Regions from separate parts of the Amycolatopsis sp. NPDC043889 genome, predicted to be linked through region 1. Evidence: riboswitches for the same ligand, from Rfam matches in the RefSeq annotation. Region 1 holds a riboswitch; the other holds the start of a gene.
The links. A riboswitch is a leader RNA that binds a small molecule or an ion and turns the genes downstream of it on or off. The one in region 1 is predicted to bind cobalamin.
Positions count from the first base shown of each region.

Region 2: another riboswitch for cobalamin. It lies ahead of metE (5-methyltetrahydropteroyltriglutamate--homocysteine S-methyltransferase); the one in region 1 lies ahead of AC0685_RS26625 (ABC transporter substrate-binding protein).

Region 1 covers NZ_JBWKEC010000016.1:71,447-78,289, forward strand. Annotated here, with positions in the region: gene AC0685_RS26600 (PP2C family protein-serine/threonine phosphatase) at 1-1,094, shown strand, start outside; gene AC0685_RS26605 (MarR family winged helix-turn-helix transcriptional regulator) at 1,691-2,110, opposite strand; gene AC0685_RS26610 (DUF6790 family protein) at 2,167-2,691, shown strand; gene AC0685_RS26615 (TMEM175 family protein) at 2,711-3,343, shown strand; gene AC0685_RS26620 (class I SAM-dependent methyltransferase) at 3,363-4,106, opposite strand; cobalamin riboswitch at 4,145-4,296, shown strand; gene AC0685_RS26625 (ABC transporter substrate-binding protein) at 4,377-5,885, shown strand; gene AC0685_RS26630 (ABC transporter permease) at 5,887-6,828, shown strand; gene AC0685_RS26635 (ABC transporter permease) at 6,822-6,843, shown strand, end outside.
Region 2 covers NZ_JBWKEC010000013.1:146,530-153,372, reverse strand. Annotated here, with positions in the region: gene AC0685_RS24025 (acetoacetate decarboxylase family protein) at 1-330, shown strand, start outside; gene AC0685_RS24020 (ribonucleoside-diphosphate reductase subunit alpha) at 553-3,537, shown strand; gene AC0685_RS24015 (ribonucleotide-diphosphate reductase subunit beta) at 3,612-4,688, shown strand; cobalamin riboswitch at 4,843-5,065, shown strand; gene metE (5-methyltetrahydropteroyltriglutamate--homocysteine S-methyltransferase) at 5,165-6,843, shown strand, end outside.

The DNA.
Region 1 (6,843 bases):
TCGGCACGGGCACGGAAGTCACGCTCGAAACCACCACCACCGACGGCCTCCTCGCGGTCACCGTCCGGCTCCCCCACCCGGTCGAACGACCGCGGCGCAACACCCTCCCGCTGCTGCCCGACGCCGAAGACGACACGAGCCTCACCTGGCACCTCCCCACGGGAACCGTCCGGCATCCCGTCCCGGCCGGCGACGACCAGGCCACCGATGAGGAAACCCTCGCGCTCATCGCCCGCGCCGACGCGCTCGCGCAGGAACAGCGGGAGCTCAAGCACGAACTCGCCGAAACCAACAGCGGCGTGCTGGCCATGTACATCGAACTCGAACAGCGCGACGAACAACTCCGCCGCGCGCATTCCGTCATCTTCCGCGAACTCGAAGACGCGCTACGGCCCGGCCCGCCCGCCGTGCCGGGGCTCGAACTGGCCGTCCACTACTCGCCGACCGACCAGGACTCCCCCACCGGCGGCGACCTCTACGACTGGTTCGTCCTTCCCGGCGGTCAGCTGCACATCACCCTCGTCGACGCAGTCGGGCACGGTGTCACCTCTACCCGCCATGCCCTCACCGTCACCCACGCGATCCGCACCCTCGCGCTGGAAGGCCACCCCTTCCGCGACCTCATCGCCCGTACCGCGCGCACCCTCGCCACGATCGAGCCCGACCTCATGGCGACCGTGATCCTCGCCAGGATCGACCCCGCGACCGGCGAACTGACCCTCGCCAACGGCAGCCACCCCGCCCCCGTACTGGCCACTGTGGACGGTCGAGCGCGGCTGCTGCGCTCCCCGGTCGTCGGCCGCGGGATCGGCTTCCCCGATCCCGGCAGCCCCGAACTCCGCCACCACACCCTCGACCACGGGGACACCCTGCTCCTCTACACCGACGGCCTCGTCGAAAGCCGCAAGGACTATCTCGAAGGCCAAGACCGGCTCCTGGATCTCGCCCCCGCGTACGCCACCCTCCCCATCACCGAGCTTCCCCGGGAACTGGCCGGCCGGATGCACGACGTCGTCCTGCACGCCGACGACACCGTCGTCCTCGCCGTCCGACGGCCACTTCCCGGGGGGAGCCTCAGCAGGCAGGCGGAGTGAACGTCCCGTTCTGCGCGACGACGTCACCGATATCCGCGAAGCCCACGTGATTGTTCTGATGGCTGAGGAGAAGAACCCAGTTCCCGCCCCGGGGACTCTTCCATCCCGGGAACTGGCAGATGGCCGCCACGTCGTCGGCGGGCAGGGGAAGCCATCGTTTACTTGAGGGGAAGGTCAAATGTGGCGTGCTGCGTGCTGGAGGCACGGCCTGCCGGGCCGATCGCGACCCCACTGTCCACAAGGGACACAAAGACTCCCCTGAATGCCTGATTTGGGCGTTTTGCGTGGGGGTCGTGAGTGGCAATGATCGTTCTTACCGTCTTTGCCACTCACGACCCGGGCGAGAAGCGGACATCATGACATCAATCGGGCGCACAATCGTCGTGAAGCGTCCCAGGCGTTCTCCTGAACTGCCTTCTCTGCCGGAATCGCACAGCCCCGGGCGGACCGTCCCTGTGCCGCAAGGCACGTCGTGGAAGTCGCCGGCGCCGTTCAGTGACCACAGTGGACAGTGGGTGGCGACGCGGGACATCGTCGTGGCGGCCACGGTGCCGCTCCGCGGAGACGCCGAGGTGCTCGAAAAGACAGGGTAGGGCTCAGTCTGCCGCGAGGATTTCGGCCAGCCGGAGAGTGTCCCGGAGATAGCGCTCGTAAGGAAAGCCGGCCGCGATGAGCCCTTCACGCAACTCGTCATAAAGTGGCTTTCCCGCGGCATGGAAGGCTTTCCGGCCGAGGTCGGTGATCCGGACCAGCCGGCGCCGCGCGTGTTCGGGGTCGACGGTGATCCGCACCAGCCCGTCCGCTTCGAGTGGTCGCAGGGCCCGGCTGATCGCCGGGTCGGAGACCGACAGCGCCTGGGCGAGCCGGTGCTGCGTCGTCGGCTCGATGTCCTCGAGCGTGCCCAAAAGCCGTATCTGGCTGTAAGTCAAACCATCGGGGCCGTCAGCGCGCCGCCGGGCCGCTTCGCCCATCAGCATGACCACCCGGTGCAGCAAGTCCGCGAGTCCGTCGTCCACGATCTCACCATACCAGAGTGTTGACGAGTTAATATTAACTAGGTAAGACTGAAGCCATGGACACCTTCGCTTACCTCGCCCAATCCGCCTTCCCGCTGGTCTGGATCGTCGTGCCCGCCGTCGGAGCCTTCCTCCGTGCCCGCCACGCGACGTCATCTCAGGAACGACTCGAAATCTGGCAGCGCTGGTGGGCCATCGGCGCCTTCGGCTGCGGCAGCCTGTGGATGACGGTCACTTTTCTCGCCTTCCCGGAGGTCATGGCCACGGCGATCGGCTTCGACCGGACGCCGTTCATGTTCGAGATCGCCTTCGCGAACCTCGCGCTGGCCGTGATGGGCTTCCGGGCCGCCTCGGCGTCCGCGCGCGAACGCGTCACCATCGGCATCGGCGGCGGGATGTTCCTCTGGGGAGCCGTGATCGGCCACGTTTACCAGTGGTTCGCCAACGGTGACCACTCCCCCGGCAACACCGGCGGAGTCCTCGTCAACGACATCCTGATCCCGGCGGTCATGATCATCCTTGCCGTGCGATCCCGGCGGCTCGCGACCGTCCCGCGGCCCGCCGCGGAACTCGCCGCTTGAGCCCGCGGGAGCTGTCCTCATGACGACGACACAGACCGACCAAGCGACCGGAAAGGCCGCCGAGCGGCTCAGCGTCTTCGTCGACGCGGTGATCGCGATCGCGCTCACCTTGCTGGCGCTGGATCTCCCGATCCCCCACGGCGACACCACCGGCGCCATGCTGAGCTCGATCTCGGACCACGGCAAGGAATACTTCGCCTTCGCGCTCGGCTTCGCGGTGATCTCCGCCCACTGGCGCGCGCACCACGAGATCTTCCCCTACGTCCGCTCGCTGAGCGGCCGCCTGATCAGCCTCACCCTGGTCTGGCTGTTCATGCAGGTCCTGATGCCGTTCGCGACGCGGGTCATCACCGCCGAGGGAGCGTTCCCGCTCCGGTTCAGCCTGTACGCGATGGTGCAGGTCCTGGCCTCCGCGTCGTTCGCGCTGATCATCAGGGAGATCCGGCGCGAACACCTGTACGTGACCGACGGACCGCCCCGGGTGTTCGCCCAGAGCCTGACGCGCAGCATCTGCTTGGCCGCGGTGTTCGGGATCTCCGTGCCCGTCTCGTTCCTGACGGACGACGCCGTCGCCTACCTGTGCTGGCTCGCGGCGCCTGTCACGCTCGCCGTCGCCCGCCGCGTCCAGGACCGCAGGTCGTCCGGCACCTGAGCGGCCTGACCGGACCGGGTCAGCGCAGCGCCGTCAGGACGTAGTCGTCGCCGGACTGCCACACCGGCGCCACTTCGGCGAAGCCCGCTTCCCGGAGCAGCCTGGTGTGTTCCTGCGGGCTCAGCCGGTTGCCGTAGCCGGTCGAGATGCCGCGCAACTCGTCGGCCGTGAACCGCTCCCGCAGCGCGGGATCGGCGGCGACCGCCGCCCACCAGGCCTTCCATTCCTCGTTGGCGCCGACCCCGGCACGGACCGCCCGCCGGTTCTTGACCACCTCGGCGAGGTCGCGGACACCGGGTTGTTCGTCGTAGAGGTGGTCGCCGTTGACGAGCGCTCCGCCCTCCCTCAGCGCTCCGGCGAGGTCACGGTAGACGTCGGCGAGCCGCTCGGGACGCAGCCAGTGCAACGCGGTCGTCGAGACTGCGGCGTCGACCGGCCCCCATTTCAGCCAGCCGCTCTCGGCGAGGTCGGCTTGGAGGTACTCGATGTCCGCCTGCCGCGGCCGGGTGGCCCGGGCGAGGGCGAGCAGGAACGGGTCGTTGTCCACGCCGATGACCCGTGCGCGAGGCAGCCGCCCGGCGAGCCTCGTGGCCAGCGATCCCGGGCCGCAGCCGAGGTCCAGCACCAGCGGCTCGGCGACGTCACGGCATACGTGCTCGACGACGTCGATCAGCACGGCGAAGCGTTCTTCGCGGTCCGCGACGTAGCGTTCCTGCTGGATGTCCCACCGGCGCACCCAGTCCGCCGCGAGCTTCTCGTCCACCGGCCTCCCCTTCGTGATCTTGATCCTGTGTAGCACACCCCTGGCATGGGTTACCGTGGGCGCCACAACGCAAGAAGGTGCCCGTCGGGGGAAGCCGGTGTGAATCCGGCGCTGACCCGCAACCGTGAACGGCCTGGGAAGACGTCTCAGCGCCGTGAGCCGGACTGCCCGCCGGGTACCGCCAGCCCCAACTGTCGTGGAGTACGGAGCGGGGTCCCGTTCACGTGCGGCCGCGCGCCCGGGACAGTGCTCGATGTCCCGGAGGTTCCTATGACGCGCCATCCGCTCACCCGCCGGCGGCTGCTCGCCCTGGCCGCTCTCACGCCGCTGGCCGCGTGCGGGACCGCGCCGGCGGATACCGGCCGGTTGAGGGTCGCGTTCGCCGCGGGCGGCTCGAAGGAGACCCTGGACCCGTCTCAGGTCTCCCTTTTCGTCGACCAAGCGCGGGCCAAGGCGCTCTTCGACACGCTGGTCGCCTACAACGCCGACACCTCGTTGCGGCCGCGGCTGGCCGAGTCCTGGGAAAGCGACGATTCCGGCACACGCTGGCGGATCCGGCTGCGGCGGGCGGCCTTCCACGACGGCCGTCCGGTCACGGCGGACGACGTGCTCTACACCTTCCGGCGGATCGCCGATCCCGCACTGGCGTCCTCATCACGGCAGTACTTCGCGAAGGTGGACTTCGGCCGCAGCAAAGCGGTTTCCCCTGCCGAAATCGAGCTGACACTGACGGCTTCCGACTTCGAGTTCCCGTCTGGCTGGGGCGCTCCCGGCGCGGAGATCGTGCCCGCCGGGACGACGGATTTCACGGCACCGGTCGGCTCCGGTCCGTTCCGTTTCGTCTCGTTCACCCCCGGCGGGCCGGCGGTGTTCCGCAAGAACGAGTCCCATTGGGACGGCGCGCCGGGCATCGACGAGCTGGAATTCGTACCGGTCAACGAGGAAGCCGCACGCGTCAACGCCTTGCTGTCCGGGCAGGTCGACTACGCCCACGATCTCGCGGCCGGTACCGCGGCCCGCTTGGCCGGTGACGGGCGCGTCTCGTTGCTCGAAGCCAAGGGAACGACGATGCAGGGCATGATGCTGCGCGTGACGCGGCCGCCGTTCGCCGATCCGAGGCTGGTGCGCGCCGTACTGTCCGGAGTGGACAGAGAAGCGCTGAACCGCGTCGCACTGGCCGGACGCGGCGAGATCGGCAACGACCTGTTCGGCAAAGGACTCCGCGGGTACGCCACCGGCATCCCCCAGCGCGGCCGCGATGTCGAGGCGGCCCGCTCACTCGTCCGGGAGGCGGGCGCGGAGGGGCTGGCCTTCGCCGTCGAAACCAGCGACGTCGATCCGGGCTTCGCCACCGCGGCCACCCTGATTTCCCAGCAGCTCGGGGAAATCGGGCTGAAGGTCACACCGAACACTCGCGCGTCGAGCACCTATTTCAGCGAGATCAAGACCAAGGGGGTCGCCGCGCTCACCCGTACGGCGACCCTGCCGGTGCCGACGTTCCTCAATCAGCGCTTCCGGACCGGCGGTTCGAACAACGTCAACGGTTTCGCCTCGCCGGAGTTCGACGCCCTCATGGACCGGGCCGCGGCCACCCCGGACGAGAGTGCCCGGCTGGCGCTGTTCGGTGACGCCCAGCGGATCGTGCACGAATCCGGAGGTCTGCTCGCCTGGGGGTTCAGCACCTGGACGATCGGCGTGTCGAAGCGGGTGTCCGGATTGGTGTCCGCGCCGCCGAACACCTTCGACTGGGCGAGGTTCGACCGCGCCCGGCTGTCCTGACGTGCCGGGTTACGCCGCCCGGCGGCTGGGCTTCGCCGTTCTGCAGGCGATGTTCGTGCTGATCGCGACGTTCGCCGTGACCGCGCTGCTCCCCGGCGACGCGGCGTCGGTCGTGCTCGGCGAGCAGGCCACCGACGAGCAGGTGGCGACCGTGCGCCACCGGCTCGGCCTCGACCAGCCGATCCTCGACCGGTTCGGGCACTGGTTTTCCGGGCTGCTCACCGGTGATCTCGGCCGGTCGCTCGTGACCGGCGCCCCGGTGACCGAGGAGATCGCCCGCCGCTTCGCCGCCACCGCCCTGCTCGCCGGGGTGACCCTGCTCGTGCTCGTACCGCTCGCGCTGGGCATCGGGGTGACCTGTGGGCTGCGCGAAGGGTCGAGGATCGACCGGGTGCTCACCTCGGTCACGCTGTTCCTGCACGCGATTCCCGAGTTCGTCCTCGGTCTGCTGCTGGTCGCCGGATTCGCCGTCTACACCGGTTTGCTCCCGGCGACCGCGGCCGGAACCGAGCCGGCCGCGCGCCCCGAAGTGCTCGTACTGCCGGTGATCGTGCTGGTCGCCCGGCAGCTGTGCGATGTCGCCCGGCAGCTCCGGATCGGGATCGCCGAGCAGACCCGGGGTCAGGTGGCCGGGCATCTGCGCCTGCTCGGCCTGTCCGAACGCACAGTGGTGCTGCGGCATCTCCTGCCCGCCGCCGCGGCCCCCGCCGTGCAGCAACTCGCCCGCGCCGTCGAAGGGCTGCTGACCGGCACGGTGATCGTCGAATCCCTGTTCGCGATCACCGGTCTCGGCACAGGTTTCGTCGAAGCCGTGCAGAACCGGGACATCCCGCAGGTGCAGGGATACGTGCTGACGTTCGCCGTCGTGGTCGTGCTCGGGAACCTGGTCGCCGACCTCGTGGCGCATCGGCTCACGCCGCAGCGGGAGCCCGCGACATGGTGAAGCGGACGTTCGGAT
Region 2 (6,843 bases), on a different contig from region 1:
GCACTGTGGGGCATCCCCAAGGATCTCGCCGCGCTCGACTTCGCCCACGGGCGGACCTTCACCGCCTCGGCGGCCACCCACGAGGACTGGATCGCGACGGCGGCCTTCACCCCGCGCCCGAGCCTCCCGGTGCGGATGCCCGCGGCCTTCGACGTCGTCCAAATGCTGGACGGCCGTCTCAAAAGAAGCCCCGTCCGAGCGACGGCGAACCCGCGTCCCGCGGCCGCGGATTGGCGGATCAACGAGTCCGGCCCGTTCGGCTTCCTTGCCGGTCAGCGGCCCGCGCTGAGTGCCTGCCTGCGCGACTTCAAGATCGTTTTCGGCGGCTGACCAGCCGCTCAGCGTGATCGTCTAACCCGCCAGGGTGAGACCACGACACGCCACCCATTGGGGCACGTGCGGCCTCCGACCCCTACATGTAGTCTCTGGGAACCGGTACCGCCCAGCGACGGGGAGACCGCTCGGGAGCGGTTGCCGGACAGCTTTGTGAACGTGCAGCGCACGGCCTTGTGCGGCCTTGCGGTGCTTCAACGCGCCCTTTGGAGACTACGCATGTCAGTGGAAATCGGTCAGCGGCCACCTTCGTCCTCGGACACCACGCCCGCGACCGTGCGAGTCATCCGGCGGGACGGCAGCGTGTCCCCCTTCGACGCGAACAAGATCTCGGTCGCCGTGACCAAGGCCTTCCTCGCCGTCGAGGGCGGTGACGCGGCCGCCTCGTCGCGGATCCACCACCTGGTCAAGGAATTGACCGAGCAGATCGAGACCACCCTGCTCCGCCACGCCGGTCCCGAGACCGCGCTGCACATCGAGCAGATCCAGGACATCGTCGAACTGGCGCTGATGCGCGGCGAGCACCACAAGGTCGCCCGCGCGTATGTCCTGTACCGCGAGGAGCGCGCGAAGGCCCGTGAGGCCGAGAAGCCCGCGTCGTCCGACGTCGCCATCAGCGTCAAGGCGGCCGACGGCTCGCTTCGCCCGCTCGACTGGGCCCGCGTCTCGCACGTGGTCGGCGAGGCCGTCGCCGGCCTCGAGGACGTTTCGGCCGAGCCTGTCCTGGCCGAGGCCAAGCGCAACCTCTACGACGGCATCAGCGCCGACGAACTCGCCCTCGCCCAGATCATGGCCGCGCGCGTGCTCGTCGAGCAGGAGCCCAACTACTCCTACGTCAGTGCCCGGCTGCTCGCGGACAAGCTCCGCGGCGAGGCGCTCAGCTACCTCGCGGGAGTGCCGCAGCAGGCCAGCCAAGACGAGATGACCGCGAGGTACCCGCAGTACTTCCGGGACTACCTCAAGCGCGCCATCGAGCTGGAGCTGGTCAACCCCGAGCTGCAGACCTTCGACCTGGACAAGATCACCGCGGCCATCCGCGCCGAGCGTGACCTCGACTTCGGCTTCCTCGGCCTCCAGACCCTGTACGACCGGTACTTCCAGCACCACGACGGCGTCCGCTTCGAGCTGCCGCAGGCGTTCTTCATGCGCGTCGCGATGGGCCTGGCGATCCGCGAGGACGACCGGGAAGCCCGCGCCATCGAGTTCTACGAGCTGCTCTCGACGTTCCACTTCATGGCGTCCACCCCGACGCTGTTCAACTCGGGCACCACGCGCCCGCAGCTGTCGTCGTGCTTCCTGACCACTGTGGACGACGACCTGGACTCGATCTTCCAGGCGTACAAGAACAACGCGCTGCTGGCGAAGTACTCGGGCGGTCTCGGCAACGACTGGACCCCGGTCCGCGGCCTCGGCGCGCACATCAAGGGCACCAACGGCCAGTCGCAGGGTGTCGTGCCGTTCCTCAAGATCGCCAACGACACCGCGGTCGCGGTGAACCAGGGCGGCAAGCGCAAGGGCGCGGCCTGCGCGTACCTCGAGACCTGGCACGTGGACATCGAGGAATTCCTCGACCTGCGCAAGAACACCGGTGACGACCGTCGCCGCACGCACGACATGAACACCGCGAACTGGGTGCCGGACGAGTTCCTGCGCCGCGTCGAGGCCGACGCGCAGTGGACGCTGTTCTCGCCGAACGAGACCCCGGATCTGCACGACCTCTACGGCAACGCGTTCGCCGAGCGCTACCGCGAGTACGAGGCCGCCGCCGAGCGTGGCGAGCTGAAGGTGTTCCGCAAGGTCCGCGCGGTCGACCTGTGGCGCCGCATGCTGACCATGCTGTTCGAGACCGGCCACCCGTGGATCACCTTCAAGGACCCGTGCAACCTGCGTTCGCCGCAGCAGCACGTGGGTGTCGTGCACTCGTCCAACCTGTGCACCGAGATCACGCTGAACACCACCACCGACGAGGTCGCGGTCTGCAACCTCGGCTCGGTGAACCTGCTCAAGCACGTCACCCCCGAGGGCCTCGACACGAAGCGCCTCGAGAAGACCGTGCGCACGGCCGTTCGCATGCTCGACAACGTGATCGACATCAACTTCTACACGATCCCGGAGGCGCGCCGCTCCAACCTGCGCCACCGCCCGATCGGGCTGGGCCTGATGGGTTTCCAGGACGCGCTGTTCGAGATCGGTGTCCCGCTGTCCTCGGACGAGGCCGTGCAGTTCGCGGACACCAGCATGGAGCACATCAGCTACTACGCGATCTCGGCGTCGACCGACCTCGCCGAGGAGCGCGGCCAGTACCAGACGTTCGAGGGTTCCTTGTGGAGCAAGGGAATCCTGCCGATCGACTCGATGCAGCTGCTGATCGACGCGCGGCAGGGCGACGCGCTCGACGTCGACACCTCGTCCACTTTGGACTGGGCGCCGCTGCGCGAGCGGGTCAAGACCGTCGGTATGCGCAACTCCAATGTGATGGCGATCGCGCCGACCGCGACGATCTCCAACATCTGCGGGGTCGGGCAGTCGATCGAGCCGCTGTTCCAGAACCTGTTCGTCAAGTCGAACATGTCCGGTGACTTCACCGTGGTGAACCCGCACCTGGTCCGCTCGCTCAAGGAGCGCGGGCTGTGGGACGAGGTCATGGTGTCGGATCTCAAGTACTTCGACGGCAGCCTCGGCCAGATCGACCGCGTGCCGGACGACCTGAAGGCGCTGTACGCGACCGCGTTCGAGATCGAGTCCAAGTGGCTGGTGGACGCCGGTTCGCGGCGCCAGAAGTGGATCGACCAGGCTCAGTCGCTGAACCTGTACATCGCGGCGCCCAGCGGCCGCAAGCTCGACGAGCTGTACCGCTACGCCTGGCACAAGGGCCTCAAGACCACGTACTACCTGCGGGCGCGGTCCGCGACGCACGTGGAGAAGAGCACCCTGCGCGGCACCGACGGCAAGCTGAACGCGGTCTCGGCCACCCCGGCCCCCGCCGCACCCGCTTCGCCGAAGCCCGCCGCTCCGGCCCCGGCTCCCGCCGCTTCGCCCGCCCCGTCGGCTTCCGCCGCGGTCCCGGCCGTGCCGGTCACCGCGCCCGCACCGGCCGCCAAGCCGGAGCCGAAGGAGATGCCGAAGGTCTCGGACGTCGACTTCGTCGCCGCCGACGGCGCCGCCTGCCGGATCGACGACCCCGACTGCGAAGCCTGCCAGTAACGACATCCTCGTGAGTGGTAAGGGCGGTTAGAACCGTCCTTACCACTCACGACGCCTCTTGGAGTGTGCCCTTCATGACCACCTTTGACGCCTCCACCGACGCCACCGGCCTCGGTGAGATCGAAGTCGGCGCCGCCCGCATCAACGTCGACGACAAGCGGATGATCAACGCCCGCGCCGACGTCAACCAGCTGCTGCCGATGAAGTACACCTGGGCGTGGGAGAAGTACCTCGCCGGCTGCAACAACCACTGGATGCCGACCGAGGTCGCCATGCAGGCCGACATCGCGCTGTGGAAGTCGCCCGACGGCCTCACCGAGGACGAGCGCACCATGCTCAAGCGCAACCTCGGCTTCTTCGCCACCGCGGAATCGCTGGTGGCCAACAACATCGTGCTCGCGGTGTACCGGCAGATCACCAACCCCGAATGCCGCCAGTACCTGCTGCGCCAGGCGTTCGAGGAGGCCGTGCACACGCACACCTTCCAGTACATCTGCGAGAGCCTCGGCCTGGTCGAGGGCGAGCTGTTCAACATGTACCGCGAGGTCCCGTCCATCTCGGACAAGGACGCGTGGGCGCTGAAGTACACGCAGAACCTGGAGAACCCGGACTTCGAGACCGGGACGCCGGAGGCCGACCAGGCCTTCCTGCGTGACCTCGTCGCGTTCTACGTGATCTTCGAGGGCATGTGGTTCTACACCGGCTTCGCGCAGATCCTGTCGCTCGGCCGCCGGAACAAGATGGTCGGCATCGCCGAGCAGTACCAGTACATCCTGCGCGACGAGTCGATCCACCTGAACTTCGGCATCGACTGCATCAACCAGATCAAGATCGAGAACCCGCACCTGTGGACCGAGGAGTTCCAGGCCGAGGTCCGCACCATGCTGACCGAGGCGTGCGAACTCGAGGTCGCCTACGCCCGCGACACCATGCCGCGCGGCATGCTCGGGCTCTCGGCCGAGCTGATCGAGCAGTACATGCACTTCATCACCGACCGGCGGGCGCAGCAGATCGGTCTCGCGCCGATCTTCGGCGAGACGGAGAACCCGTTCCCGTGGATGTCGGAGGCGATGGACCTCAAGAAGGAGAAGAACTTCTTCGAGACCCGCGTCATCGAGTACCAGTCCGGTGGTGCCCTCGACTGGGACTGAACCCCGAACTCGCGTGCTCAGGCACGTGACTCGCGTGCTTGAACACGGAACACGCCGGGCGGACTTCCGCCCGGCGTGTTCCGTCTCCAGGCACGCGTGTTCCGCCTCCGATCACGTGAGTTACGCCTCCAGTCACGCGAGACCCGAATTCGGTACGCTCCGGGGTGCTACTGGTTCGCCCGGCCTCCCAGGCCGGTCGAGGTAACAGGGAACCCGGTGCGAATCCGGGACTGCCCCGCAGCGGTATGTGGGAACGAAAGCCGTCACCGTGCGAGACACGGTAAAGCACTGGGACATGGCGCCCCGGGAAGCGACGGCCGGTAGGAACGAGCGAGTCGCCCACGAGTCCGAAGACCTGCCCGTGGTACGCGCGCCGACGGCGTGCGTGAGTCCGGGCCTCGTGGGATGGGCACGACCGAACGGCGGTCATCCCCGCGCGCTCCGGGCTCGCCCGACAAGCTCGCGAGGAGAGAGCTGTGACCGAAATCGGCACGACTGTGCTGGGCTACCCCCGGATCGGACCGGACAGGGAACTCAAGCGTTCACTCGAACGCTACTGGGCGGGCAAGATCGACGAGGCCGAGCTACTGGGCACCGGCCGCGCGCTGCGCACCAGGACCTGGCGGGAACTCAAGGACGCGGGACTGAAATCCGTCCCCTCCAACACCTTCTCCCACTATGACCAGGTGCTCGACACCACCGAGCTGTTCGGAGCGCTGCCGGAGCGCTTCACGACGCTCGGTCTCTCGCCGCTCGACACCTACTTCGCCGCCGCACGCGGGGTGCAGGAAGCGCCGGCGATGGAGATGACGAAGTGGTTCGACACGAACTACCACTACCTCGTCCCCGAACTCGGCCCGGACACGACGTTCTCGCTCACCGGCACCAAACCGCTCGACGAATACCGCGAAGCCCGTGCGGTCGGTGTCGAGACCCGGCCGGTGCTGGTGGGCCCGGTGACGTTCCTGCTGCTCGCGAAGCCGGCCGAGACCGCTCCGGAGGACTTCCGACCGCTGGACCTGCTCGACAACCTCCTCGACGGCTACGTCGAGCTGCTGCGCCGTCTGCACGACGAAGGCGTCGAGTGGGTTCAGTTCGACGAACCCGCCTTCGCCGCGGACCGCACCGAGAGGGAGCTCAACGCGCTCATCCGCACCTACCACCGGCTCGCGAAGGAGACCGCGCGGCCCAAGATCCTGGTCGCCGGGTACTTCGGCGGTCTCGGCCGCGGCTTGGGTGTGCTCGCGCGCTCTCCGATCGACGCCATCGCGGTCGACCTCGTCACCGATGAGTCCTTTGTGGACGCCGTCGCCGCCGAACCCGCCCTGCGGGACAAGGAGGTGCTGGCCGGTGTCGTGGACGGGCGCAACGTCTGGCGCACGGATCCGACCCGCGCGCTCAGCCGAGCGGCGATGCTGCTGGGTATCGCGAAATCGGTCAGCGTGTCGACGTCCTGCTCATTGCTTCACGTGCCCTACGACGTCGAGCGGGAGGACGGACTGCACCCGCGCCTGAAGGGCTGGCTCGCCTTCGCCAGGCAGAAGGTCGACGAGGTCGTCTTGCTCGGGCGCGCGCTGAAGGAAGAGGGCGTCGACCTCTCCGCCGCCCGTGCCGCGGCCACGGATCGCGCGACGGCGGCCGACCTGGCCGACAGCGGGGTCCGCGCCCGGCTGGAGGCACTGCGGCCGGAGGACACCGTCCGCTCCCCCTACGCCCGGCGCGCGGCGGCTCAGCAGGCCGCGCTGAAGCTGCCGCCGTTGCCGAGCACGACGATCGGCTCGTTCCCGCAGACCACCGACGTCCGCAAGGCGCGGGCCGCGCACAAGGCGGGTTCGCTGGACGACGCGGGCTACGAAGCCGCGATGAAGGCGGAGATCGAGCGCGTCGTCCGGCTGCAGGAGGACCTCGGCCTGGACGTGCTGGTGCACGGCGAACCCGAGCGCAACGACATGGTGCAGTACTTCGCCGAGCGGCTGGCCGGGTTCGCGGCCACCGACTTCGGCTGGGTACAGTCCTACGGTTCGCGCTGCGTCCGGCCGCCGATCCTGTACGGCGACGTCTCCCGGCCGGAGCCGATGACCGTCGAGTGGGCCCGCTACGCGCAGGGCCTGACCGGCAAACCCGTCAAAGGCATGCTGACCGGACCGGTGACGAT